DNA from 4 places in the Vibrio sp. 811 genome. Region 1 is predicted to be linked to each of the others. Evidence: predicted binding sites of a transcription regulator. Region 1 holds the regulator's gene; each other region holds the start of a gene.

Region 1 (7,443 bases):
TAATCACCCATGTATTCCATATTGCCTATGTAATCACTAAATGAGCGAATACCAGATTTGCCACAAATATTAAAACCTGAATTTTCTATCCACTGGTAGACTTCTTCAGGTTTTAAGCCTTTTTGCGGCTGTAGTTTAAATCTTTTTCGGTGAGGCATGCCGTCTAATATATGAGGAATGTTGCCACAAACCACGTTTTTATAGACTAAACCGTGGTGGTTGTAGAACATGACTGATGCGATACCTCCCGGTTTTACTTGTTCAAGAACTGTTTCAAGTGCGGCCTTAGGATCAACCAGCCACTCCATCACAGCGTGGAACATAACCAGATCGACCTGTCCATCCATATGTTCACCGATGGATTGGACAGGCGAATGAATCAGGCGATACTGCTCAAGCAAACCGTTTTTTTCAATATCCTGCTTAGCCAACTGCAGCATTTCCGAAGATAGATCACATAAAGCGATTCGATGTCCGAGCTTAGCAAGCTTTTGCGACATTTGTGCCAAACCACCACCAGCGTCTAACACTTCTAGGGGTTGCTGGTCAGCATCTAATTCACTTAGAATCTGTAGAAAATCTTCCCACACAATGATTTGGCGGATCTCCCCTTTATCGGAGCCGTAAATATTTTTTGCAAATTTGTGGGCGATATCGTCGAAATTGCGGTCTTCTGTCACTTCTGCTGAGTTATCATAACGGATTGTGCCGCTATTCTGGCACAAGGAAAGCAGGAATAAAGAGGGATACCCTCATTTTTATTATCAATTGATGTTTTTTCGGACTATTTATGTATGTTTGAGCTGAAAAAAGTAGTGTCAGCCATGCTTATGCCCCTTCCGGCATTGCTGCTGATAGGCTTGTTGGGTCTTGCTCTCATTAGTTTTACTACAAAACGTAAAACTGGCTGCTTCGTTGTTCTATTCTCTTTTGTTGGCATTTTTCTTGTTGCCTTCCAACCTGTTTCAACCAAGCTTCTTATGCCGTTAGAGCGAGAGCATAAAGCCTTTTTGCCAGTTTCTGGCACCATCGACTACGTGATGGTTTTAGGGAATGGTCATGTTATCGATGACGAAATTCCACCCACCTCGCAGTTAAGCCGTGCAGCATTAATGCGCTTAACTGAGGGCATTCGTATTTTAAGAATGTATCCAGGCGCGAAATTAATCTTATCCGGCTATGCTGGCGGATCTGAAATTAGCCACGCGCGAATGATGGCGAACGTTGCCCTTGCGTTGGGAGTCGCGAAATCCGATATCATTTTATTAGAAGATGCGAAAGATACGTGGGAAGAGGCGCGTCAAGCGGCTGCATTCGTTCAACAAAAGGAGATTGTGTTAGTCACTTCTGCGAGTCACATGAGCCGTGCATTGTATGAGTTCAACGCAGCAGGCATTAAACCAATACCAGCTCCGACCAACTTCTTAGCTATTAGCGAGATAAGTCAACCTTGGGATAAATACTCACCTAAAGCGCGTTACTTAGAACAAACAGAGCTTTATTGGCATGAGTACTTGGGCAGCATTTGGCAAAGATTGCGTGATACTGTCGGCCAAACACCAATGGCTGAAGCAAACTAGTATTATCTTGAAGCCACAAAAAAGGGAGAGCCGAAGCTCTCCTTTTTCTTTTTACGATTTAGTGATGTTCAAACTAGTCACCAGCAAACATATAGCCTTCGCCGTGTACCGTTACAAAAATCTGTGGGTTCTTAGGATCGAACTCCATTTTTGCGCGCATACGTCGAATAAGAACATCAATGGTGCGGTCATTCGGCGCATCAACTCGATGGCTGATCATGTTCAAAATACGCTCACGACTTAACACCTGGTTAGGGTAAGACGATAATGCCACCAAAAGTTCGTACTCTGCTTTAGTTAGTTTTACTGGCTCACCGTTGCGGCTAAGTGCGCGACGTTGAATGTCGAATGTCCACTCCCCAAAGCGCACAATGTGCTCTTCACTGGTTTCATTCGCTTTCGAGCTGCCACTGCGCGCTGCTGAAATACGCCACAGCAAGTTTTTAACGCGAACTAACAGCTCTCTCAGTTCAAAAGGTTTTGTCACATAATCGTCAGCACCCATTTCTAGGCCTACGATTTTATCAATGCTATCCGTGCGTCCTGTTACTAATATGATACCAATATCCGATTGGCTACGTAACTCACGAGTAAGCATCAGGCCGTCTTCACCAGGCAGGTTAATATCCAGCATGATCAGGTCTACATCGCCCGCTTGCAAAACTTCACGCATTTCTGCGCCACTCTCTGCTTCGCTGACTTGGTAGCCCTCATTTTGGAAATATCCCGCAAGCTTACTACGAGTTACAACATCATCTTCTACGACTAATACGTGATAGCTCATTTACACCACTTTTCTGTCTTCTTATTATCCAAGACGTATTCTATTCATAACTAGTAACATTTCTAGTCATAGATACATTAAAACGCAAGATTTAGCGTTTTTATTGATTCAAAACAAGCTTGCCCATTGCTATTAATAAACGGTCATTTTTGACCATAAAACATAACAATTATAGTTACTGCTATTCATTTTAATTGATTACACTTAGGGGATATCCCTAATTGACTTTGTGATGCATGACTTGAAGCATCATTCAGGAGCCCAAAATGCAAGAAGTGAAAGCTTTTAATGAAAAACGCGCTGAAATTTACTGGTGGTTTTCGAGCTTGTTCGCAAAAGAACTAACAGAGAAAGAATTGGAAGCCTATCACAGTGTTGAAATTCGCAGTTTTCTCGCAGGTTTAGGTGAAAATGAGTCGCTAAAACCAGCCGTTGATAGCCTAGTTGATGCGCTGAATCGGTTACAAGATCGTGAAGATGCACAACTAGAGCTTGCAGCTGACTTTTGTGAACTGTTTTTGAAGACAGAAAAATACGGCGCTCTTCCTTACGCATCCATGTACATTGGTGAATCAGGTTTACTGAATGACAAGCCAGCTGAGGAAATGGAAAAGTTGATGACTGAATTTGGCGTTCAAGTAGACGAAAACCTAAAGGAACCTGCGGATCACTTAGCCGTTGAGCTCGACTTTCTCGGGAACATGATTATCCGCTCAAACGAGCTTGAACAAGAAAAACACATGGAAGAAGCCTTCGTTAAACAAAACGACTTTATCCAGCAACAATTGATGTCTTGGTTACCTCAGTTTTCAGACAAATGTAAACAATTCGACGAATTTGGATTTTACTCGAGTGTCGCGAAACTATTAGTTGCATTTTGTAAACTAGACAGCGCCTACGTTCTTGGTGAATAATTGCCGCCTATTTTTAGGGAGCCTGCCTATCGGGCTTCCTGTATGCCTGAAAGTGACCAATTGTAAGTAACTTGGGTATAATATTCGTTTGCCTTAACTTAGCGCAAAGACGCTTGGTTATTTAGCAGTCAAAATGTGACTTCAAATACACAAATCTCTTGCTGAAAACATTGCTAGTCAGTCCACATAGGGCTAAAATGTGAGCGCAAACGATTAAATATGATTTATATGTAAACCGCTGAAATATAGCGGTTTTTGTGTTTTCTTAACAGGTTGATGGCAATTTCTCATCAGATAGAAAAAAGATAAAATTCATCGACCGATGCTGCTACGCACCCTTTTGTCGCACTTGGATCAACCGCTGCCGAGACACTTAGCGCCAATTTTATATTGCTAGGTGTGAAACCATTAGAGCATCAGGTACATCCAATACGACATATTTCAGTAGCTCGATACAGGACACCATTTATGGCCACGATAAAAGACGTTGCTCGCTTAGCCGGCGTTTCCACTACGACAGTTTCGCACGTTATCAATAAAACGCGTTTCGTTGCAGAAGCAACGCAAGAAAAAGTAATGAAAGCCGTTGACGAGCTGAATTACGCGCCAAGTGCCGTTGCACGCAGCCTAAAATGCAACTCAACTCGTACGATTGGCATGTTAGTAACTCAATCAACTAACCTATTTTTCTCAGAAGTGATTGATGGCGTTGAGAGCTACTGTTACCGCCAAGGCTATACTCTGATTTTATGTAACACAGGCGGGATTTACGAAAAACAACGCGATTACATTCGTATGCTGGCTGAAAAGCGCGTTGATGGCATCCTAGTGATGTGTTCTGACTTAACCGAAGAACTAAAAGAGATGCTTGACCGTCATGCGGACATTCCTAAAGTGGTCATGGATTGGGGCCCAGAGAGCTCACAAGCAGACAAGATCATGGATAACTCAGAAGAAGGTGGCTACATTGCAACCAAACATCTGATTGACAATGGTCATACGGATATCGCTTGTCTAAGCGGTCATTTTGAAAAGCTTGCTTGCCAAGAGCGCATTGCAGGTTTCCGTCGCGCAATGAGTGAAGCGAACCTAGCTGTAAATGAAGACTGGATCCTTGAAGGTAACTTTGAATGTGATACGGCCGTATTAGTTGCAGATAAAATTACCGCAATGGACAAGCGCCCGACGGCGGTATTCTGTTTTAACGACACAATGGCTCTAGGCCTAATGAGCCGCTTGCAACAAAACGGGATCAAAATTCCTGAAGATATTTCAGTGATCGGCTACGACAACATCGAGCTTGCGGAATACTTCTCTCCACCGCTAACGACTATCCACCAACCTAAACGTCGTGTTGGTAAAAATGCATTCGAAATTCTACTTGAGCGTATCAAAGATAAAGAACACGAAAAACGAATTTTCGAAATGCAACCTGAGCTTGTAATTCGAAATACTGTGAAAAAAATGAACTAAATTTCACTGTATTTAACCGTGTTAAATAAGCGCTCTACAGGGGCGCTTATTTTTTTGGGAAAATTAAGTGTTCTCTAATACTTCACACAGCTCTAATAACAATTGACTAACGTTAACTCCCTGTTTTATATAAATGTAATATATATTAAGAACTCCTTTTCAAAGGCCAATTTGCACCTTTCCATATGCAAAATAGAGCATTCAATCTATCATTTTTATTGAACCGAAATCACACTTTTAACGCTAAACCGTGATGTTAATTCAATATAAGAAGTATGCTCATTGTGTCACGCACAGGGCAAACCATTCGAAAGAGTGGGACGCAAAGCCTCCGGCCTGAACCATATTACGATATGGAAGGTAGCGGGGTTACCGATGGCAAGTGTGTAAGCAATGACTTTACTCTGTAATGACATTGTTTTTACGCATGTTTGCTACTCTCTCGGACCTGACTTTTGGTGGCGTAATATTAATTACACCGAGATAACAAAACATGGATAAACCGATACTCAAAGACTCTATGAAGCTATTTGAGGCACTTGGTAATATCAAGTCGCGCTCAATGTTTGGTGGCTTCGGACTATTCGCTGATGAAACAATGTTTGCACTAGTGGTAAACAATCAGCTTCATATCAGAGCAGACCAAAAAACTTCATCTGACTTCGAGAAACAAGGGCTAAAGCCTTACGTTTATAAAAAACGTGGCTTTCCAGTCGTTACAAAGTACTACGCTATTTCCAGCGATTTATGGGAATCAAGCGAACGCTTAATCGAAGTAGCGAATCAATCATTGAAAAAGGCAAAGCTTGAGAAAGAACAGCAAGCAAGTACAAAGCCTAACCGTTTGAAAGATTTGCCTAACTTACGACTGGCTACCGAGCGCATGCTAAAAAAAGCCGGCATCGAATCCGTAGAGAAGCTTGAAGAGGAAGGTGCGCTTAACGCCTATAAAGCGATAAGAGATACGCACTCTGCAACCGTCAACATTGAGTTGCTATGGGCACTAGAAGGTGCTATCAACGGCACTCATTGGAGTGTAGTACCTCAAGCTCGCCGAGATGAGTTGATGAACGCCCTCCAATAAAAGTCGGCCTAAAAACTATCTTGTAAAACCGCAGTCTAATCTGCGGTTTTTTTGTGAAATTTTTTCGGTTTTCCTACTGTCTTATTACATATATCCCAAATTGGAATCAAAATTATGAATAAGAAACTGATATTAGGTCTCATCCTACTAGCGGCTATCGTCTTTTTAGGTATTAACTTTGGCCAGTATTTAACCTTAGAGAATGCAAAAGCCCAACAAGAAGCACTAACTACATACATCGATCAGAATTTTGTATTCTCGGCTGCGATTTACTTTTTTACCTACATTGCAATTACCGCTTTTTCTATCCCAGGAGCGGCAGTAGTCACCTTACTTGGTGCAGCCTTATTTGGTTTTTGGACAAGCTTGCTACTGGTTTCTTTCGCTAGCACTATGGGGGCAACACTGGCCTTCTTGAGCAGCCGATACTTATTGCGTGACTGGGTACAAAACAAATTCGGAAATAAACTCAACGCAATTAATCAAGGTGTCGAAAAAGACGGAGCTTTTTATCTATTTTCCTTGCGTCTAATCCCTGTATTCCCTTTCTTTCTAATCAACTTACTGATGGGCTTAACACCGATGTCTGTAGGTCGATTTTATCTCACTAGCCAAATAGGTATGCTGCCAGGCACAGCCGTATATCTGAATGCAGGTACTCAATTAGCAACAATTGAAAGCCTATCGGGCATTGTTTCACCCGCAGTATTAGCGTCTTTTGCGCTATTGGGACTATTTCCAATCATCACTAAATGGGTTATGAATAAAGTAAGGCCGACACCAAGTCAGCAAAACTTGTAATTGGTGAAGTGGGTATTTTGATGAAAATATTTATCGCTAAAAACCCAGCAGAAGCACACATTGTATGTGAGCTGCTTAAAGTGGAACAAATTTACTGTGAAGTTCGCGGAGAAGGTATTTTCGGCTTAAAAGGAGAACTGCCGTTTGGTGATGATACCGATCCTTATGTGTGGCTTTTTGACACTGCACAAAAGATGAAAGCTGAAGAAATAGTAAAAACATATCGAAAACAATCCGATAGGCATGAGTATCAAGATTGGCAATGCCCAAAATGTCATGAAATAAACGAAGGGCAATTTGGTGCATGTTGGCAATGTGGATATCAACTAGGAGAGCTATAGCGGCTCTCCTATTCAGTGGATGCACTCAGTTTTAAGCACATACAGCTTGCTGTTTAATAAACTCGATGGAGTGTTGATTGAAGTCTTCTGGACGCTCTACATTGCATACATGACCACAATTCGGGATTTCTCGTAGAATGCTGAGTTTATGTGCTGCAACCATTTCTTTGACAGGTTTAATAAACATGTAATCCCTGTCGCCCATTAAGTAAAGAGTCGGAATGGGTAACTCTCGATCTTTAAAATATTTCATTAACGGATTTACATCAGCGGCAAGAATAAACCAACGTTTAAATTCTTTTTGGCAAAGCTTCTTGGCTTCGCGAATAAAAAGGTGGCGAGATTCTCGTTGGCTTCTTTGAGGCATAACAATATAAGCGAACAGTTTGTAGAGCCACATGTACGGTAGGATATGCTTACAAAAATTACCTAATTTCACCAATATCTGAGAACGAGTGTTAAGCCT
Region 2 (7,443 bases), 220 kb from region 1:
TAGTGCTAGCTCTTACTGGCTGTCAAGCCACTCAACGCCAAAATGCAACAACGGGTGAATACGAAACTAACTCCACCACGCAAGGCGCGCTTATTGGTGCGATCGCTGGCGCAGCAATCGGCCTAGCAACGGGTGATGATGCTAAAGAACGTCGTCAGCATGCACTCATTGGTGCAGCCGCAGGCGGAGCGACTGGCGCTGGCGTTGGTTACTACTTTGACCAACAAGAAGCGGAATTACGTCGCGCTTTGCTAAACTCTGGCGTACAAGTTCAGCGTGTTGGTGAAAATCAGCTTTTACTGCGTATGGAAAACGGTATCGGCTTCTCTTCAAGCTCTTACCAACTTGATGCTAGTATCCATAACACTCTACGCGGTGTTGCTCGCATCCTAGTTGAGTACCCAGATACCAGTCTCGTTATTGATGGTTACACGGATAGCACAGGCAGTGAGTCATACAACCAAACGTTGTCAGAGCGCCGTGCAGAGTCCGTACGTCAATTCCTAGTATCTCAAAACGTTGCACCTGGTCGTGCAATTGCACGCGGCTACGGCGAACGTAACCCAATTTGCTCAAACCAAACTTCTGAAGGTCGTGCGTGCAACCGTCGTGTTGAAATCCAGATCTTGCCACTGAAGTAATTTGGTTGCACCATAACGGTAATAATAAAAAATTACCGGAGCAGGCCTAACCATTATCGTTAGGCCTGACATATTAATGTCTGTCAAAACGTCTGCCCTACTCTGCTTATTTAGCCTTAGCTTTTCTGGCTACTCACTTGCCTCTCAAGCTCCAAATGACCCCATCGAACAATACGAGTACGCACAACAATTATTGGCATCAAACGAAGCTGAAGCCTCACCAGAAACGCGCTACTGGCTAGAGCAATCCGCCAACCAAGGTTACCTCCCTGCACAAAAACAGCTCGCGAACGACTTTGCTAAAGGGATAAATGGCGAAAAAAATGAAACACAAGCGTTATATTGGCTAACCTCTATCGCACTCAATGACCCAACCGATCGTGGCTTTCTTCTCGCCGATTTTATTCAGCGCAATCCAGATAAGGTCACAACTTCTCAATTGACTGAAGCCTTGTATCAAATGGCTTCTCAGCATAATCCAGCAGCAGAACAAGCTTATAATCAACTGTTAGAGCTGCGCTTCAACCAACTGCGAGCTAAACAAGTCTCGCAAATAAAGTCGCTCGATAAAAAGGCGGAGCAAACACAAGAAGAGAAAAGCACAGTTGCAACCCCCAAAGTAGAACACTCGCAGTTTCTATGGCTGATTTGGCTAGCGGCGATACTCATCATCAGCGGCTTAAGTTTCCTCGTGATCAAAAAACTCAAGCAGAATAGAAAAGCGCGTGAAGCCAAAGGGGAAAGCCAAAATCAACGAATGGCGGAAAAAATAAAAGAGCTAGAGTTTACGAACAAGCAACTGAAGCGTCAGTTAGAGAAAGTATTCAGAGAATTTAAGAAATCCAAAACTCAGGCAGAAAACCATAAGCTAAGCGTCGCGTGTGCTATGTTTGGCTACACACCACAAACCATCCCTGATTTACAGGCAATCAAGCTACGCTATAGACAGTTATCAAAGCTTTATCATCCTGACACAAGGGGCAGTGAAGAAGAAATGAAGCGACTCAATCATGCCTTTAAGCTCGTCTCACAAAATGTTACAAAACAGTAAAAATAGGTCAGGATACTTTGGCTACCATGCTTTTATTCCCATATAATCAAACACCGCAATCGATCTCCCTCTCAAAGAAATTAACAGACATTTAACTTAAGTCGCGCTTTTATGCCATAATGCCCGGCGCAAAATAACACCTAACGACTCAAATTAATCTAGGTGGGGAGAAAATCAATGTTCACTGAAGAAGGCACCTGTGATTGGTGTAAAAAACCTAGTCTTGTAACTCGTCACGATTATTTAGATGGCAAGCACCACTACTCATGTAAAGCTTGTTACGATATGGCAAAAATCGACGTGCGCCTATTTAACCAAGGCGAATTGCAAATGCGCGAACGTTTGCAACGAGCGAGCTAAGCAAGACGGAATCAATGGAACTGATTTTCAAAAGCGCCTTTTATAAGGCGCTTTTTTGATCTCCCAAGCCTATTTCCAATCTCTATCTCGTATTCCCTCCTATCCTACATAGCATGTCGCATCGGTTATCAGCCCTCTTCCACTGTATACAAACCACTGTCCGTGAAAAACACCTGTATATACAGTAGTAAACCCCTGTATGTCTCTCGTCCAACTTTCTACTCACCTCACATTTTTAAATTGATGTTAGACATATCAGAAATAAAAAATAAACAAATAAATTCAATTACTTAAAGTAAAATTCTTTTATTTCCTTTTCAAAAAACCGCAAATAACTTTTGAGAAACTTGTTGATCAGGTCGCCAAAACAAACTACTGTATAGGCATACAGCATGTATAAAGGAACAGTAAGATGCAGTTACAAAGTCAATCTCATACATACTCTCGTTACAACGTATTGGCACAAGCAACTAAGCCCATGGCCGTTTCGGATCAGCTTCTATCTAAGCTGGCTGTTTTATCGCAGCAGAAACAATGGATTTTGTTTACAGCAGACTGCCCTCGTCCAGACTTTGAACAACTCACTGCTTCTAATATTTGCTGTAAAAACGTTATTCAAATGAAGCCCTCTCAACAGCTTTCAGAAGTCGAGATCGTGATAAAAGCCATCCGATCAGGCAATGCCAGTGCTGTTGTCGCATCCAATAAAATTGCACTTATGAATCAATCTATGTTGCGCGACATGGCGCAGCGCTATCAGTGTGAAGTCTTTTTCGTCGAAGGCAGAGTTAATAAGTACCACTAATAAGTTCGACGTTATCCATCCTGCATCTCGCCTCCTTTTTAAGGGGGCTTTTTTTTGTATTAAAGAAAATAGGCAAACGTTTGCTTTTTCTCTGGCGAGTTAAAATAGTTCTGGTATGATGCCCACATTCGATTTATTCAGCGCCCACATTTTGCTGAATATCTTCTCTTTCTGACGTTTGATTAAGATGATAGGAATGTCGCAATGAGCCTTGCTAATCAAGTACTTGCCGTCAATGACGACCTGCCAATTCGCACCCATAAACCCGTTCATAGTGGAAAAGTTCGTTCAGTTTACTGGTTAACTGATGAAGACAGCGCCCGACTGATCAAAGAAAAAGGATACAATGTCGCGCCAGATGCGCCTTTGGCTATCATGGTGATTAGCGACCGAATCTCTGCGTTCGATTGTATTTGGCATGCTGAAGGTGGTCTTAATGGTGTCCCGGGTAAAGGGGCTGCGCTTAATGCGATTTCTAATCACTGGTTCAAACTGTTCAAAGAAAATGGCTTAGCAGATAGCCATATTCTAGACATTCCTCACCCTTTTGTTTGGATTGTACAAAAAGCCAAACCGGTAAAAATCGAAGCCATCTGCCGCAAATACATCACGGGTTCGATGTGGCGCGCTTACGCAAATGGCGAGCGCGAGTTTTGTGGAATCCAACTTCCTGAAGGGTTAGAAAAAGACAAAGCACTGCCAGAGTTGCTAATGACCCCATCCACAAAAGGCATTCTAAAAGGCATTCCCGGTGTGCCAGAAGCGGATGACGTTAATATTACTCGTCAAAATATCGTAGACAACTACGAAGCATTTAACTTCTCAAGTGCGGACGATATCGCACTCTACGAAAAACTGCTGAAAGAAGGCTTTAACGTTATCAGCCAAGCATTAGAAGCAATTGACCAAATCTTTGTCGATACCAAATTCGAATTTGGTTATGTTCATGATGCTGCTGGCAATGAAAAGCTGATTTACATGGATGAAGTGGGTACACCAGACTCGTCTCGTATATGGGATGCTAAAGAGTACCAAGCAGGTCACATCGTAGAGAACTCAAAAGAAGGTTTCCGCCAGTTCCTACTTAACCACTTCCCTGACCCAGATATCTTGCTAAATAAAGAACGTATGCCAGAGCGTGAAGCACTCGCTCGTGATAATGCTTTACCCGTCGAATCTTTGATGGCGATTTCGAGCACCTACATTGGTATTGCCGAGAAGATTACAGGCAAGCCGATTCATTTGAGTGAGAATCCGAAAGCGGAAATCATCGAAGTTCTGAGCAAAGAATACGGATTGATTGACTAGCACTGTCGCTAGATTGCTAAATGCTTTCCAATAAAAAGTCCGCACTAGCTTGCGGACTTTTTTCGTATTAGGCTCAGTTTAGCCGATATTTAACGTAGTGCCATCTGTTGTAGAGGCTGACTTGGTCGTCACCTGATATGTTTTGTCTTTAATCGTTGATACGAAATACCAGGTCGACTCTGCCTTGTCGGGCGTAAAAGTAACGCGCATAAAGCCACGCTGTTTGATGTCTGCCCACTGTAATTCTGACACTAAGTGCGGCAGCGTGTATTCCATTTGAGCGATCGCAACAGGGTCTAACGCGAGGTAGGCCTCTAACCCAGGGGAACTCACAGAGCTAGTCGCAAACTCTACCCCGATAGGATGCTTAGATACGTCTTTAAGCTCACTTGCCCATGCGTTGTGCGTATCTCCTGCCAAACAGACAAAGTTACCACTGCTGGCTTTGGCCAGTTGATAAACGTTCTCTCGCTCAACGTAGTAACCATCCCATGCATCTAGGTTATATGGCAAAGCAATGGTATCTAAACTTGGGTCAGAGAGATAACCCGTAATCGCAGAGTTTACCGCTAATAACGCCTCTGTTTTTTGTTCTTCAGTGGCAGTAAACAATTGAAACATCGCGGTCATAACCGAACTTGGCAACTCCATACGAGACATTAACACTTGTTGCCCTAGCACATTCCAAGTTGCGTCGTGCGTACTGAACGCATCCATCAGCCAAGCGAGTTGGTCAGCGCCTAACAGCTCTCGGTCTTGACTGCGCGACTGGGCAACTAAACCGCCAATAGCTTCCATCGTTGGTGAGCTGAGCGAGAAATAATCCAACGGTTTATCACGCCCCACAAGTCGCGTGTCGAGCATCATCAAATTGACTAAACTTCCAAACGAAAACTGACGGTAAATCAGCATGTTTGAGAAAGTGTTTTCACGAACGGGCAACCATTCTGTCCACGCGGCAGCCGCAGATGCACGACGATCATTAAAACTGCCTTCCTCTTCTTGATGGTTTTCCGCACCATTTTTCCAAGTATCATTTGCAAGCTCATGGTCATCCCAGACAGCAATCATTGGTAGGCTCGCATGTAACGCTTGCAGATCAGCATCTTGGCGATATTGCGCATACCGTTTTCGGTAATCATCTAAGGTAATACATTCAGTGCCTTTGCTTGGCTCTCGCCCTAGTGCCTCAGCATCTTCACTAGCGTAGCCACCAGCACCATACTCATAAATGTAATCACCGAGATGAAGCACCACATCAAACGGGTCTTGCTCATGTTGATTTAAAATCTCTCGATACACATGGAAATAGCCAGCAGGATAGTTTGCACAAGAAACAACCGCCATGGATGCCTTTTCTACACCATCCTCTGGTAATGTTTGAGTTTGCCCGACTTCGCTAGTGACATCTCCAACCATGAATCGATAGTAGTAGCGAGAATTTGCGTTGAGATTTTGAACATCGACTTTTACCGTGAAATCTCGGCTCGTGTCTGTGGCAAAAGTGCCACTTTGCACGATATCAGTAAAATTTTCGTTAGATGAAACTTGCCAGCTTACATCTGCGTAGCTTGCTGAGGTCGTAACACGAGTCCAAATGATTACTTGTGTTTGAGTAGGATCTCCACTCGCCACTCCGTGCTCAAAGGTAACCGCAACAGATTCACTAGCATCGCTACCACAGCCCACCAGCCCGGTAACAATCGCCGTTGAAGAGGCAGCTTTCATAAAGTCTCGACGAGACAAAGACATATTGACTTCCTTTCTTATTGTGTTTGTTTTTATGCCCAAATGACGTGGTGACTCAATCATCCTTGTATGCCAATAAGGGACGTTAATTCGAACTTACAGTACCAACCACTTAGTCGGTAATTTGTCCTAAAAACACAAAGTTAGAAGCTAGTTATGACAATTGCATTTCCAAACGTTACATTTTTGTTAATTTAAGTGCAAATACTCTATATTCATCACACTTCCTAAGACCTGTGACAAAAACCTCAAAATAAAAAAGCGACCTACTTTGAGGTCGCTTTTCATTGCACTATTGTTAAGTAGTACATCGATGAAGTGGAAATACTCAGCCTAAAACTTGATGTTAAGAACATCTTGTTCTGACGTGTCCACCTTCAACTGACTGCGAGATTCTATGTACTCGATTTGCTGAACATCGAGCGAATATGGCATAACGACTCGCAATTCATTGATCCCTTCATGTTTAGCTAGCTGGGTTAAGCGGACCAAATTGGATTCATCACTTTTACGAGAAGACATCGATTTTAATGCGGCATCCCACAACCGATCTTCAGGCTTGCGCAATTCCGCAATGTTCTGTTTCCACATCAAACCGAAAATAGGCGCGATGGTGGCAAATGCCTCTAAAAAGGTCCATTTTTTACTACCTGTCGCTCCTAAAAAGCTAGTGTAGTCGAATTCAATGCACGTCTTTCCTTGTTGATCCATTCTATGCCCCCGACACTCGAAAATGAGATATACCAAATATCGTTCAACTGTTTTGATATAGCAATGGGATATAAAACATTCGTCTTTTATGCCCTAATTTACATACAAAAGGAAATATTAAAACCAGCTTTGTAACAACTGATGTACAGCTTCGCCATATATAAGCATTCAATTGATTAATATTTCAATAAGAAACTAAAAACAACACGCAAGTAACGCTATCAATATGAAATCATTATAGATTCACCAAGAAAATATCAATTCTTGTCACAACGTCATCCGCCGACCTACTTTACATCAATCACTCGACTGGCCTTTTTATACTGTATCTTCCAACCAGCCCAACGTGGCAGCTCCCAACGCTTCGGGTCTCCCTTACGGTTTCCCTCTCGATAAACGACCTGTACTAGCTTGCGAGACGCGTAATACTCAACATCCAGTTGGAGTTCTGGCAGCGAAAGTTCTAAAGGGTACTGCTCCGTGAAATCGTCGTATTCCCATTCTGGAACACCGTTAAATGTTAAGTCTTCCGGTTCAAACAACGCCATATCATCGACATTTTCAACGCCTAATGTTTCCAACTGATCCTTTAACCAGCTAGAAAATGTCAAGGAGGCCAAGTCGTTAACCTCTTCTCCTTCGACATTAAGGCCCAATGCGTTGTAGAGTTTCCAGTGTTGGATTTGTTGTTTTCTTTGAGAAGCAAATCCTGGTAACAGTGTCTCGTCTTCTATCATTTCGACAATAGACTGAACAGCAACATCACCTTTTAACGCTTGATGTTCAGTACAGATTGTTCGTCCGGCGTAGACCAAATG
Region 3 (7,443 bases), on a different contig from region 1:
CTTTCACACGGAAGATGGACGCGCCACCCATACCATCAAGCGGTTTCAGGATGACATCACCATGTTTTTCACGAAATTCTTTAATTTTCTCTGCTTTTCGCGTCACGATAGTTGTAGGTGTCAGCTCTGGGAACCATGCTGTAAACAGCTTTTCGTTACAATCACGTAAGCTTTGAGGCTTGTTAACGATCAGTGCACCTTGTTCTTCTGCACGCTCAAGGATGTAAGTCGCGTAGATGTATTCAGTATCAAACGGAGGATCTTTACGCATTAGCACCGCGTCTAGCTCAGACAGTTCGATAGTTTGCTCTGATTTGAACTCGTACCAACCGTTTGGATCTTCTTTTAGTTCCACCACTTTAGTATCTGCAATGGCAACGCCTTGATCGAGATGCAGATCATTCATTTCCATGTAGTGGATTTCATAGCCGCGTCGTTGCGCTTCAAGCATCATGGCAAAGCTAGAGTCTTTTTTGATGTTAATGGACGAGATTGGGTCCATTACGATACCGAGTTTGATCATTATTTTTCTCCGTTTAACCAAGATCGCCGAAACGAACTTGTAAGGCTGTAATTGCTGTCAGAGCCGCTGTTTCGGTGCGCAGAACGCGAGGGCCGAGTAGCGTTTCTTCAAATTGGTATTCTCGAGTCATCTCGATCTCTTCAGACGATAAACCGCCTTCAGGACCGATCAGTAGGCGCACTTTTTCAACCGGGGTTGGCAAAGTGTTGATTGAGTATTTAGCACGAGGGTGAAGGTTAAGCTTTAAACCATCGTACTCTTCTTGACACCACTCTTCCAAGCTCATAATTGGACGAATTTCGGGCACGACATTACGCCCACATTGCTCACAGGCACTGATGGCGATTTTCTGCCATTGCGCGAGTTTTTTCTCAAAACGCTTTTGGTCAAGCTTGACGCCACAACGTTCAGAAATCAGAGGAGTGATGGTATTGACGCCAAGTTCAACAGACTTTTGGATGGTGAACTCCATCTTATCGCCACGTGAAATGACTTGACCAAGGTGCAGATCTAAAGGGGATTCAATACTGCTTTCTACACGCTCGGTGATGTTAACCAAAACTGATTTCTTGCTGACTTCACTGATAACCGCTGGGAACTCTGCGCCACTGCCGTCAAAAAGGAGAACGTCTTGGCCTTCTTTCATGCGCAAAACACGACCGATATGGCCTGCTGCGTCGTCACTTAAAGCAAGTGAGCCAAGTTGATGAATGGTTTCTGGATGATAAATTCGAGGGGTACGCATGAGATTTCCAGCAAGAGAATAAACTTAAACCCTAACATGGATGCTTTGCACCGAAAAAACAAGGGGCAAGAAGCGTTTCAATATCAGTAATTGAAACGCTTCGAGGTCGGAGGTTACAGTGCGCGGCAGGCTTCTTGAACAAATGGGTTGTGATTGCCCTGTACTTTTGCAATGCGCTCGTCACGCTCACATTCCCATTTATCGGCAGGATAGGTTTTGTTCCAAGCACTCATTAATTGCGTTTGCTGCTTCGACAGTTTGAAACCGTACTCTTTGCTCATGTATAGATAGGTACGAGCAATTGAACCACGCGCACGGTCTGGTGGCATGACTTTACGCTGCTTAAAGTTCACTTGCATCTCACAGCGACCATAACTCACGCCATCCATACCGTTCCATTGACTGAAGTTGTAGTTCGAACGGTCACCGTTTACTTCACCAATAGCAGGAGTTAGGTTGTGCAAGTCTGCTTCCATCAAACGAAAAGTTTTGTCTTTTTTCTTACAGTTTTTACGTCCGCCATCTTGCCAGCATTGACGCTGGTGGCCAAATTGCCACGCAGGAACAATGTGCTCCCATTCGATTCGTGCAGCCCGTTTTTCTTGTTTACGGACTTGGTAACCGCAAGAGGCTAAATCGGGTAAGCCTTTCTTGCCTTGCCATTGAATGTTACAGCCACAGTAGAAGCTTGTTGGGTGGTCTTGATAAATTTTGACCGCCTCACGTTTGGCTGCAGAGAATGAGCTCGGTGGCGCGGCAATCGCAGTGCTAGAAAGCGCGATAAGCAACAGAGAGAGTAAGTATTTCATGATAAAAGTCTTTATAAAGTATGACTTTATTCATGATAACACGCATAAAATAGCTTTAGTGATGAGTAAGTTAACAATAAGTGGCGAAGGGAAGGTTTTGATCAACTCGATTTTTATTTTGGGAACGCAAGTAACACTATGAGGTAAGGGCTACGATAATTGAATGCCGGTGAAGTTAAGTGGTTGGCGACATTTTTGACAAGAGTACGTCGCCTCTTTGCGCAGCACTTTATTATGACGGCGAATCGATAGAGGGTAGGTCATACAACCACAACGATACTCAAAGGTTTTACCTTGAACGGATTTTACTTCAAAGCTGTGAGTGGTTTTGGCTGGTACGTTAAATACGGCTTCCATGACGCCTTTCCATTCTTTACCGTGAGGCCTTACTCGCCCGTAAACCTGATAAGTAATCAGGTGTGCTACTTCATGAGGAATGACTTCATCTAAGAATGCTTGGGTGTTTTCGCGAAATAAAACAGGGTTTAGGCGTACTTGATTTAATTGAAGGTAGGCTTTTCCTGCCGCTTTCCCACGGACGTCGAAGGTGATTGTTGGAATCGGGAAAGAACGTTTGAAAGCTTGTTCCGCCATCGCGATACAGCCCGCCATCACTTGCTTGGCTTTATAGCTGAGTTCTATATCCACAATTCACCTCGATAAATTAAATAAAAAAGCCCCCGCATTTGCGAGGGCCAGATCATAGCATCAGTTAATTATGGTGTGTGTTTTTTCTTGATGGTGGCATGGTAAGCGTGCCATGTACCGTAGCCTAGAATTGGCATGGTAAACAACATTCCGATCCCGTAGGTCGCAAAGCCGATAAGAATACCGCCACAGATGATCGCTGCCCAAACAATCATTGCTGGAATGTTGGATTTCACTGCATTAAAGCTGGTAAATACAGCGGTCATCATGTCTACGCGACGCTCCATCATGAGAGGAATAGAAAAGGCTGAAATGCTAAACACCACACAAGCCAAAACAAAGCCAACTAAAGAGCCGATGACAAGGAAGGGTAGGAACTCACTTAAAGGTGCCCCTTGAACAGAAGGGTAGAGCGCATGAAGTAGAGCGGCAATGCGCATCCAAAATATCATACACACTGCGAGTAACACGGCGAACGCCCATTGAGATGTTGAGTTACGACCGATCGCTTTCATTGAATGGAACAAGCTTGCTTTGTGTCCGCGCTCTCTCTCCCAACTGGCATCATACAAGCCCAGCGCGAGAAACGGACCAATTAACATGTAAACAATCAAACTGGGCATGACGACTAAGTGTGTGCCTTGCCACTGTACGAGCAAAACAATGCCTATCGCAGCTGCCATAAAACAGATGCCATAGAAAGCACTAATAAGCGGCATTCGCACGAAATCATGCAGACCTAATGCGAGCCAATGAAAAGGTGCAGAAAGATTGACCGTATTGCACGGTATGGTTCTGGCGTATTCGTTGTCTGGCACTTCCTTTCGCTTGTTGTGGAAGTCCGATGGATTAACAGTTCGAGGCATAACTCCTCCTTGATTTATTCCCACATTATCCGCTTATACCAACTGACAGCGGTTTTTGTTCAGTCAAACTTGAAGCGACTTTTTCAAGTTTACATCTGAGCATTGGCTTAGTTTGGTATCGGCCATAAAGATGCTTAACTCATGTCTTTACTTAAGTGTTGCTTCCACAGTCGCCAGCATCCGACGTCTCTATTTAAATTGGAATTAACAATATTTTAACTATTGGCGGAGATGGGATAATTTACAAATAATTGCTTAAAATTTATTCGGTATAAAAATGAGGGAGAAACAGGACTGCTTTGTGGGGCAGGGCGGTATGAGCCGAAATGACTAGATAAAAGTTGCTGAAAATAAAAAGCCCCCGCCATAGGCGAGGGCTTGATTGATTCTTGCTTGGCTTGATTATTTGATGCCAGCGAAATCGCGTAGAAGTGCAGCTTTGTCTGTCGCTTCCCACGGGAATTCTTCACGACCGAAGTGACCGTAAGCCGCTGTCTTCTTGTAGATAGGTTGAAGAAGGTTAAGCATTTCTTGTAGACCGTATGGACGTAGGTCGAAGAATTGACGAACCGCTTCAATGATGATGTCGTGAGGTACTTTCTCAGTACCGAACGTTTCCACCATGATAGACGTTGGATCAGCAACACCGATTGCGTAAGAAAGTTGGATCTCACAACGGTCAGCCATGCCTGCCGCTACGATGTTTTTCGCTACGTAGCGTGCTGCGTATGCTGCACTACGGTCAACTTTTGATGGATCTTTACCAGAAAACGCACCGCCACCGTGACGAGCTGCGCCGCCGTAGGTATCTACGATGATCTTACGACCAGTTAGGCCACAGTCACCCATAGGCCCACCGATTACGAAGCGACCGGTTGGGTTAATGAAGAAGTTTGTTTCTTTGTTGATCCACTCAGAAGGTAGCACTGGCTTAATGATCTCTTCCATTACCGCTTCACGCAGGTCTGAAGTTGAGATTGAGTCACAGTGTTGAGTTGAAAGAACAACCGCGTCGATACCAACGATGTTACCTTGATCGTATTGGAATGTTACCTGAGATTTTGCATCAGGACGCAACCAAGGTAGTGTGCCGTTTTTACGAACTTCTGCTTGCTTTTGAACAAGACGGTGAGAGTAAGTAATTGGCGCTGGCATTAGTACTTCAGTTTCGTTACAAGCGTAACCAAACATGATGCCTTGGTCGCCTGCACCTTGTTCTTTAGGGTCAGCTTTATCAACACCTTGGTTGATATCTGGCGACTGTTTACCGATTGTGTTTAGTACCGCACAAGAATCTGCGTCAAAGCCCATATCTGAATGTACGTAGCCGATTTCACGAACGGTTTCACGAGTTAACTCTTCGATGTCTACCCATGCTGAAGTCGTGATTTCACCACCCACCATTACCATACCGGTTTTAACGTAAGTCTCACATGCAACACGAGCCTTTGGATCTTGCTCTAGAATCGCGTCAAGAACCGCATCAGAAATCTGGTCTGCAATTTTATCTGGATGACCTTCTGATACTGACTCAGAAGTAAACAGGTGCTTAGCCATGTTAGCTCCACTATATCTGGTTTAAAACTGGGGAATGATAAACTCTCCAGCGCAAATTAATACTAATTTTTGTAGGTGTATCTACATCTAGACGTCTATTCTAAATTTGATTGCTCGAATTACAAGCTCTTTTTTGGTTTTTGTTATAACCAAACGTTTGCCTGATTTATTGATAATTTTAAGAACTTCGAACGATTTGGCGCGAAAGGTGCAATATTTGTGAGGTTTTGGACTGGAAAACGTTTGCACACCCAACAGGGCTTTGAGAGAATTATGACCTACTTTTCGTTTCGCTTAATGTACTCAGGAGCAGACATGTCGTCTCGTAAACATCTTGCCAATGCAATTCGTGCTCTAAGCATGGATGGTGTTCAACAAGCTAACTCAGGCCACCCAGGCGCACCAATGGGTATGGCTGATATCGCTGAAGTTCTTTGGCGCTCTCACCTAAACCATAACCCTTCAAACCCAGAGTGGGCCGACCGCGATCGCTTTGTGCTGTCAAACGGTCATGGGTCAATGCTTATTTACTCTCTACTGCACTTAAGCGGTTACGAGCTATCTATTGACGATCTGAAAAACTTCCGTCAATTGCACTCAAAAACCCCAGGTCACCCAGAGTACGGCTACGCGCCTGGTATCGAGACAACAACGGGTCCTCTAGGTCAAGGCATCACTAACGCTGTTGGTATGGCGATCGCAGAGAAAGCACTAGCGGCACAGTTCAACAAAGAAGGTCACGATATCGTTGACCACTTTACGTATGTGTTCATGGGTGACGGCTGTCTAATGGAAGGCATCTCGCATGAAGCATGCTCTCTTGCTGGGACGTTAGGTCTAGGCAAACTGATCGCGTTTTGGGATGACAACGGCATTTCTATCGACGGTCACGTTGAAGGCTGGTTCTCTGACGATACACCTAAGCGTTTTGAAGCGTACGGCTGGCATGTAATCCCAGCAGTCGATGGTCACGACTCAGACGCGATCAACGCAGCAATTGAAGCAGCAAAAGCGGACCCACGTCCTACGCTTATCTGTACCAAAACAATTATCGGTTTCGGTTCTCCTAACAAGTCTGGTTCGCACGACTGTCACGGTGCACCACTAGGTCACGATGAAATCCAAGCGGCTCGCGAATACCTAGGTTGGGAGTACGGCCCATTTGAGATCCCGGCAGATGTTTACGCTGAGTGGGATGCAAAAGAAGCGGGCGCCGCGAAAGAAGCAGCTTGGAATGAAAAATTCGAAGCATACGCTGCAGCTTACCCTGCTGAAGCGGCAGAGCTTAAACGTCGTCTAAACGGCGAACTTCCTGCACAGTGGGAAGAAAAAGCGAACCAAATCATTGCTGATCTTCAAGCAAACCCAGCGAACATTGCATCACGTAAAGCATCGCAAAATGCACTAGAAGCGTTTGGTCAAATGCTTCCTGAGTTTATGGGTGGTTCTGCTGACCTAGCGCCTTCTAACCTGACCATGTGGTCTGGTTCTAAGTCTCTAGAAACGGAGGACTTCTCTGGCAACTACATCCACTACGGTGTACGCGAATTCGGTATGACTGCTATCATCAACGGTATCGCATTGCACGGTGGTTTCGTTCCTTACGGCGCAACATTCCTAATGTTCATGGAATACGCTCGTAACGCAATGCGTATGGCTGCGCTGATGAAAATTCAGAACATCCAAGTTTACACGCATGATTCGATCGGTCTTGGCGAAGATGGCCCAACTCACCAACCTGTTGAGCAAATGGCGTCTCTACGTGTAACTCCAAACATGAGCACATGGCGCCCATGTGACCAAGTTGAGTCTGCAGTTGCATGGAAACTAGCGATTGAACGTAAAGATGCACCAACTGCACTTATCTTCTCTCGTCAAAACCTAGCGCAACAAGAGCGTACTGCTGAACAAGTCGCAGACATCGCGAAAGGTGCTTACATCCTGAAAGATAGCGAAGGTAAGCCTGAGCTAATCCTTATCGCAACAGGTTCTGAGGTTGAGCTTGCAGTGAAAGCCGCTGAGCAACTAACTTCAGAAGGCAAGAAAGTACGCGTTGTTTCAATGCCATCAACAGATGCATTCGATAAACAAGACGCTGCTTACCGTGAATCTGTACTGCCATCAGACGTAACGGCACGTATCGCTATTGAAGCGGGCATTGCTGATTTCTGGTACAAGTACGTTGGCTTCGACGGTCGCATCATCGGTATGACAACATTCGGTGAATCTGCACCTGCTGGTCAGCTATTCGAGATGTTTGGCTTCACGACTGAAAACGTAGTGAACACAGCAAAA
Region 4 (7,443 bases), on a different contig from region 1:
TAAACGTATCGGTTGCCAGTGCCGTAATTTTGTATGAAGCGCAACGTCAACGTGAAGCCGCAGGCATGTACGACCGAGAAGAAAGCGCTCTGCCTAAAGAGACAATCAACCGTATTCTCTTTGAACGTGGTCACCCAGTGCTGGCAAAGGTCGCGAAACGAAAAGGGCTCGTTTACCCACCACTCGATGAAGAAGGTCAAATCATCGCCGATGACGCGTGGTGGCAAGAGATGCAAAGCAAGTAACAGACTTTCGTCATCCTGAACGGCGGCGAAGGAGCGTGGTTCAGGATCTAATTCTCAAATATACAGATGCTGATAGTGTTAACTTCAGCGACATACTTGTTGGAAATAGAATCCTGATGTCGCTAAAGCTCCTCGGAATGATAGGTTATCAGTCAAATCATGACACTAACTAAAGCATGACTATTTTTTCCTGTACAAAAACACAGCTCCATGGTTAACATACTTCTATGTTAACCATTTTCTTGAGCCCTCTATGTCCGCCCAAATGTTATCTGCCGTCCCATTAACCTCCCTTTCTGGAGTTGGCGCGAAAGTCGCAGAAAAACTCGCCAAAGTTGGCTTACATAGCGTTCAAGATTTGCTGTTTCACCTTCCGTTACGCTACGAAGATCGTACTCGTATTTACCCTATTGCCAAACTGCATGCTGGCCTTTGGGCGGCCGTGCAAGGTAAGGTCATGGCAGTCGACACTATCTTCGGTAAGCGCAAAATGCTAACGGTAAAAATCAGCGACGGTAATGGCACTATCACGCTGCGCTTTTTCAACTTTACCGCAGCCATGAAGAACAATTTCACGCAAGGTAAGTTAGTGCATGCTTACGGTGAAATTAAGCGCGGTGGCATGGGTTTGGAAATTGTTCATCCTGACTACAAGTTTTACGTCAGTGAGCAAAAGCCCGATGTAGAACAGAGCTTAACCCCTGTTTATCCCACCACCGATGGATTGCGTCAAATCACATTGCGCAACCTTACCGAACAAGCTTTAGCCCTGCTTGATAAAACCGCAGTGCAGGAATTACTTCCAGCGGGGTTGTATGACCATCAAATCACGATGTCGCAAGCGCTGCACACCATTCATCGCCCACCACCAACCATTAATTTAGATGAGTTTGACGAAGGCAAACATCCTGCCCAAATCCGCTTGATCATGGAAGAATTGCTCGCACAAAACTTATCGATGCTAGCGGTGCGTAGCAAAGGTCAGAAGGATTCAGCGCTACCTCTCGGTCCTTGTAATAAACTAAAAACGCAGCTTTTAGCCCAACTGCCTTTCTCTCCTACAAACGCTCAAACCCGAGTAGTACAAGAGATTGAAGCCGATCTAGAAAAACCGCACCCAATGATGCGATTAGTGCAAGGCGATGTTGGTTCGGGGAAAACGTTGGTTGCCGCTTTGGCCGCTGTTAGAGCCATTGAGCATGGCCATCAGGTGGCACTCATGGCGCCAACCGAACTATTGGCCGAGCAACACGCTATCAACTTCGCAAACTGGTTTGAAACAATGGGCATTCAAGTCGGTTGGTTAGCGGGCAAACTCAAAGGTAAGGCAAAGGAAGCCGAGCTGGCTCGTATTGCCAGTGGTGAAGCGCAAATGGTAGTGGGTACTCACGCGCTATTCCAAGAGCACGTTGAATTTCATCACCTTGCCTTGGTCATCATTGATGAACAGCACCGCTTCGGTGTCCATCAGCGATTAGAATTGCGTGAAAAAGGCGCAAAACAAGGCGCTTATCCTCATCAGTTGATCATGACGGCGACGCCTATTCCTCGAACCTTAGCGATGACCGCTTACGCCGATCTGGAAACTTCCGTGATTGACGAGCTACCACCGGGTCGAACGCCGATTCAAACCGTTGCCATTCCTGATACAAAACGTGACGACATCGTCGAACGTGTCCGAAATGCCTGCTTAAACGAAGGCAAGCAGGCATATTGGGTGTGTACCCTGATTGATGAGTCGGAAGTATTAGAAGCGCAAGCCGCGGCAGATACCGCAGAAGAGCTTCAACGTAAACTGCCGGACGTAAAAATTGGTCTAGTACACGGACGAATGAAGCCGGCAGAGAAACAAGCGGTGATGCAAGATTTCAAAGACAATAAACTGCATTTGCTGGTCGCAACGACAGTAATTGAAGTTGGTGTGGATGTGCCAAACTCTAGCTTGATGATCATAGAAAACCCTGAACGTCTTGGTTTGGCACAATTACACCAGTTAAGAGGTCGCGTGGGCCGAGGTTCCGTTGCTAGCCATTGTGTGCTGCTGTACCACTCTCCGCTGTCAAAAACCGCGCAAAAACGCCTCGGAGTACTACGTGAAAGTAACGATGGCTTCGTCATTGCGCAGAAAGACCTAGAAATTCGTGGCCCTGGAGAACTATTGGGTACAAAGCAGACAGGTCTTGCTGATTTCAAAATCGCAGACTTAGTTCGAGATCAACGCCTGATTCCCGAAGTTCAGCGTATTGCGCGTCATATTCATGACAATTACCCGACTAACGCAACAGCGATTATCGATCGCTGGTTGGGTGAGCGGGATATTTACTCCAAAGCGTAATGATTGAAAGCGAGCCAAATGGCTCGTTTTTTAACACGCCAAAAGCAAACGTTTGCTTTTTGAGTAAATCTCTCTATAATCGCGCACAAATTTTTAAGTGTGTTAGATCACACTCCACCAACCTGAGTTGACTCTGATTAACAGCAATCACAGGTAACGACGTCAACTCCACCCTGCTCTCCCATTCAGCGAGAACTAGGGAAATATTGCGACTAGCGAGACAAACAATGACAACTTCAAACCGATCTTCGGAACTGGTCTATCAACTCAACGATCGACCACCTTTGCCTCAAACCATTTTTGCCGCACTTCAGCACTTATTGGCGATGTTCGTCGCGGTTATCACTCCGTCACTGATCATCTGTCAGTCTTTGGGTGTACCAGCAGACCAAACGAATACCATCATCAGCATGTCTTTGTTTGCGTCAGGCGTGTCTTCGTTTATTCAAATTCGCACCGTTGGCCCAATTGGCTCTGGTTTGCTCTCTGTTCAAGGCACCAGCTTTAACTTTTTAGGTCCTATTATTGGTGCAGGCCTATCGCTGAAAGCCGGTGGAGCAGACATCAGTACCATGATGGCTGCCATTTTTGGTACGATTTTAGTCGCATCATTTGCAGAAATTTTTCTATCTCGCGTGTTGGAGCATGCCCGCCGAATCATCACTCCGCTTGTTTCAGGCATCGTCGTCACTCTTATCGGTCTCACACTGATTCAAGTCGGCTTAGTATCAATGGGCGGTGGCTACGCAGCATTAAATGAAGGAACCTTCGGCAGCTTAGACAAACTTGCTCTGGCTGGGACGGTACTTGGATTAATTGTGATTTTAAACCGCTCGAAAAACCCATACATCCGTGTGGCTTCAATCGTGATTGCGATGCTAGTGGGCTACATCATGGCGTATTTTATGGGGATGGTAGATACTTCTCAGCTAGGCGCAACCGAGATCGTAGCACTGCCCGTACCAATGCAATATGGCTTATCGTTTGACTGGTCTCTGTTCATTCCGCTGGTACTGATTTTCTTTATTACCGCACTAGAAGCCATCGGTGATATTACCGCAACATCTGAAGTGTCTGGTGAGCCAGTAAAAGGCCCAGTGTACATGAAACGCATTAAGGGCGGTGTGTTAGCAGACGGCTTAAACTCTGCAATCGCAGCCGTTTTCAACAGCTTCCCGAACTCAACGTTTAGCCAGAATAACGGCATCATCATGCTAACAGGAGTCGCGAGCCGCTACGTGGGTTACTTTATTTCTGGCATGTTAGTGATTCTTGGCTTGTTTCCTGGCGTCGCTAGCTTTGTTCAGCTGATTCCTGAGCCAGTACTTGGCGGCGCAACGATTGTCATGTTTGGTACGATTGCTGCCGCTGGTGTGCGTATTATCTCTCGTGTTGAGCTCGATCGCCGCGCAATTCTGATCATGGCCTTATCCTTCTCAATGGGACTTGGTATCGCACAAAAACCAGAGATCCTGCAATTTATGCCAGAATTTATTAAGAGTATTTTCTCAACTGGTGTTGCAGCAGGTGGCATCACAGCGATCATTTTAAATCTACTTCTGCCAGAGAAACTGGAAGACGAAGATGAACTTCCTCAGGAAGTGAAAGAGTCTTAAGATTATTGAGAATAAGAAAAGCCCAACCTATTTAGGTTGGGCTTTTTGTTTAAAGGGTGCAGGCCATCGACTTACTTGGTAGGAAAGCTGATTTGAGCGATTAAACCGCCTTCACTGCGATTACGCATCACCACAGAGCCTGAATGTTGGCTGATTATACGCTTCACAATCGCCAACCCTAGCCCAGTGCCTTCACTACCGCGAGCGGTGTCACCACGCGTAAAGGGTTCAAATAACCTCGCGATTTGAGAATGCTCGATACCCGGTCCATTGTCCTCTACTGAAATCCACACTAGCTGCTTATCTGCTGTCACACCAGTGCTGATTTTGACCCAGCCATTGCCATAACGTAGCGCATTCACAACTAAGTTACTGATCGCCCGCTTAATCGCAATCGCGCTTCCTTTGGCTGGCGGCAAGTTAAGATTAAGATCTGTTTCAATTTCAACCTCATAGCCACCTTCAGAACTGGCGACGTCACTGGCAATCGTACTGATATCAACCGCTTCAAACGATTCTTGGTTCACCGGTTTGAGATAATCCATAAACTGACTGATGATCTCATTACATTCTTCCGTATCGCTAATGATCCCCTCCGCAAGATAGCTGTCCTCAGGAGACATCATTTCTGTTGCTAGGCGAATACGCGTCAGAGGTGTTCGTAAGTCATGGCTAATCCCTGCCATTAATAAGGCTCGGTCTTCTTCTAGCTCTTGAATACCTTTCGACATTTGATTAAAGGCTCGAGTTACAGAGCGAATCTCCGATGCGCCTTTCTCTGCTAAGGGGGGCGGGATCTCACCTCGACCGACGTCTTTCGCGGCTCTCTCTAAAGCCAAAAGTGGACGGTTTTGCAAACGAATAAACAACCAACCACCTGCAATGATCAGCAGCGCCATAATCAAGCTGTTACGAAACAGCGGGGCAAAATCTTCTTCTTGCAGCTCAGATAACGGAATACGAATGATGGAGTTCGGCAACTTTTCGATGTGCATCCACAAAATGTAACTTTCATCGCCAAGCAATAAGCGCACTTCTGTGGGCGAACCCAGCTCTTGGCTCATTTCTTCAGACATCAAATCAATCGACATTGCGTGATGAAATTCAATCGCCTTATCGCTATCGAGACTATGAACCGTCACCCCTAATCTTTCTAACAATTGACGCCTTAACGGTGCATCAGACTTTAAAGGTCCTTCATCATCAAGCACCAAATTGAGCTCATGGGCGAGAATTTTATTGAACTGCTGCAAACTCGGCATCAACGCGTAGTTAAAAACGGCGTAGTAAGAGAAAACTTGGCTCGCGAGAAGCAAAGAGATGAACAGCAGAATAGATTGTGTCAGTGAACTTCGGATGCGCATGGAACGTTCCTAGTGGTCCTAATCGCGAAATTTCAGCCTTCAAAGGGAAGGTAATGAAGGCTGAAGTTGCTATAGCCAAGTGCTGGCTATGGAGTGAAGAGGTTACACCTCTTTGCCGTCTGGGACGAAAACATAACCTAGGCCCCATACGGTTTGAATGTAGCGCGGCTTGCTCGGATCGTCTTCTAACATGCGACGTAAACGTGAGATTTGTACGTCAATAGAACGTTCCATTGCAGAATATTCACGGCCACGCGCCATGTTCATCAATTTGTCTCGTGACATTGGCTCACGCGCATTCATCACGAGCGCCTTTAGGACAGCAAACTCTCCAGAGGTGAGTGGCATTGCCTCGTCACCGCGGAACATCTCGCGAGTGCCTAGATTGAGTCGGAATTCCCCGAACTCCACCACTTTTTCTTCCGTGCTTGGTGCACCCGGCAACTCTACGGTTTGGCGGCGTAATACGGCCTTGATGCGAGCCAACAATTCGCGTGGGTTAAACGGTTTTGGCAAATAATCATCCGCCCCTACCTCAAGACCTACGATGCGGTCCACTTCATCACCTTTCGCGGTGAGCATTAAGATTGGCAACATATTGTTAGCGTGGCGTAGACGACGACAAATTGACAAACCGTCTTCACCTGGCAACATTAGGTCCAGCACCATTAAGTGAAAGTTTTCGCGCGTTAGTAGGCGATCCATCTGTTCGCCATTGGCGACACTTCGTACCTGAAAACCTTGCTCAGAAAGGTAACGCTCCAATAGAGCACGTAAACGAGCATCGTCATCAACCACTAAAATTTTATGATTTTCTTGCATTGAAACATCCTTTCAGAAGCGTCTATTGTCGAAAATGTATCACTGTTTTTCCTAACGTGCTCAAGCAAATTGTTACTCTTTTTATCTTAAGCGCTTTATTCTCTCTCTAGCAGGTATTTTCAGCACCTACTATTGACCATAATTCCATTCCAGTTCACGTTTGGCCTCAAGCAGCTCTTGCTGTGCCTCAGCCAGCTTGTGACGTTTTTTCTCAATTTTGTCTGCTTTCCCTGAATGCTGAGCTTCGACTAATTCTTCCTCTCGCTCCTCAACTTCTTTAGTCTTTTCTTCCACTTCTGTTTGCAGCTCTTGCCGCAGCTCACCTTCCGAGCATTCATTCTGGATAGCGGAAAGTGCTTGCTCCAAGCCTTTAATGCGATGCTCATTACCTTGCGCTTTTGCATACTCAAGCTGCTGCTCTACCGCTAACTCTTTAGCGTCACAGCCTTTCACTTCATCTTGAGCAAAAACTGAAAGTGAGAAACCTATTGTTAGTGCAGCACTACACATGACTGCTTTGTTCATTTTACTTCTCCGAGAAAGGCACCATGCCTTTATACCAAATATTCTGACATTGAGACCCAAGTCACTCCTAGTGAACTTCATGAGACTTGAATCGGTGATAAAGCCTCAGTCTTCCGAGGCCGGTTGAGTATATTCAATTGAGTTGATGAACCACTCTTTTTCACCTTCTGGGGTGCGTACCGTGAACTCTTCATCCACTTGTTTTTTCAACATCGCTCGCGCCATAGGTGAATCGATAGAGATGTAGTCTTTCGCATCGCCATAAATCTCTTCAGGCCCGACAATACGAAACTTTTTCACTTCTCCTGCCTCATTTTCTATTTCCACCCATGCACCAAAAAAGACTTTGCCTTCTTGTTGCGGAGAATAGTCAACGATCGTGACTTCTGGCAGGAATTTACGAAGGAAGCGGACACGACGGTCGATCTGACGGAGTAAACGTTTATTGAAGGTGTAATCCGCATTTTCTGAGCGATCGCCCAGGCTCGCAGCCCAAGTGACGATCTTGGTGATTTCCGGGCGCTTTTCATTCCAAA

What was found. The regulator PurR, encoded in region 1, represses purine synthesis genes. The targets are predictions, from matches to a motif close to TNANGNAAACGTTTNCNTNA.
Region 2: the regulator PurR is predicted to act here: its motif matches at 2,926-2,945, upstream of R7Q46_RS05450 (phosphoribosylaminoimidazolesuccinocarboxamide synthase).
Region 3: the regulator PurR is predicted to act here: its motif matches at 5,294-5,313, upstream of metK (methionine adenosyltransferase).
Region 4: the regulator PurR is predicted to act here: its motif matches at 2,621-2,640, upstream of R7Q46_RS15905 (uracil-xanthine permease family protein).

What each region holds. Positions count from the first base shown of each region.
Region 1 is NZ_JAWOUB010000002.1:578,065-585,507, forward strand. Features, by position in the region: gene cmoM (tRNA uridine 5-oxyacetic acid(34) methyltransferase CmoM) at 1-680, opposite strand, end outside; gene elyC (envelope biogenesis factor ElyC) at 795-1,580, shown strand; gene torR (two-component system response regulator TorR) at 1,654-2,364, opposite strand; gene torD (molecular chaperone TorD) at 2,631-3,278, shown strand; gene purR (HTH-type transcriptional repressor PurR) at 3,747-4,751, shown strand; cyclic di-GMP riboswitch class I at 5,039-5,128, shown strand; gene R7Q46_RS06445 (TfoX/Sxy family DNA transformation protein) at 5,245-5,835, shown strand; gene R7Q46_RS06450 (TVP38/TMEM64 family protein) at 5,950-6,636, shown strand; gene R7Q46_RS06455 (DUF2007 domain-containing protein) at 6,657-6,977, shown strand; gene R7Q46_RS06460 (alpha/beta fold hydrolase) at 7,009-7,443, opposite strand, start outside.
Region 2 is NZ_JAWOUB010000002.1:354,392-361,834, forward strand. Features, by position in the region: gene R7Q46_RS05430 (OmpA family protein) at 1-641, shown strand, start outside; gene R7Q46_RS05435 (J domain-containing protein) at 718-1,692, shown strand; gene R7Q46_RS05440 (hypothetical protein) at 1,870-2,052, shown strand; gene R7Q46_RS05445 (SulA-like leucine-rich domain-containing protein) at 2,465-2,857, shown strand; gene R7Q46_RS05450 (phosphoribosylaminoimidazolesuccinocarboxamide synthase) at 3,062-4,165, shown strand; gene R7Q46_RS05455 (alkaline phosphatase D family protein) at 4,244-5,917, opposite strand; gene R7Q46_RS05460 (hypothetical protein) at 6,248-6,625, opposite strand; gene R7Q46_RS05465 (helicase-related protein) at 6,913-7,443, opposite strand, start outside.
Region 3 is NZ_JAWOUB010000003.1:353,343-360,785, reverse strand. Features, by position in the region: gene gshB (glutathione synthase) at 1-523, opposite strand, end outside; gene rsmE (16S rRNA (uracil(1498)-N(3))-methyltransferase) at 537-1,268, opposite strand; gene endA (deoxyribonuclease I) at 1,382-2,077, opposite strand; gene R7Q46_RS08465 (SprT family zinc-dependent metalloprotease) at 2,228-2,725, opposite strand; gene R7Q46_RS08460 (DUF2189 domain-containing protein) at 2,794-3,591, opposite strand; gene metK (methionine adenosyltransferase) at 3,994-5,148, opposite strand; gene tkt (transketolase) at 5,464-7,443, shown strand, end outside.
Region 4 is NZ_JAWOUB010000010.1:126,258-133,700, reverse strand. Features, by position in the region: gene trmH (tRNA (guanosine(18)-2'-O)-methyltransferase TrmH) at 1-245, shown strand, start outside; gene recG (ATP-dependent DNA helicase RecG) at 499-2,580, shown strand; gene R7Q46_RS15905 (uracil-xanthine permease family protein) at 2,808-4,196, shown strand; gene envZ (two-component system sensor histidine kinase EnvZ) at 4,268-5,560, opposite strand; gene ompR (two-component system response regulator OmpR) at 5,663-6,382, opposite strand; gene R7Q46_RS15890 (DUF1090 domain-containing protein) at 6,512-6,907, opposite strand; gene greB (transcription elongation factor GreB) at 7,013-7,443, opposite strand, start outside.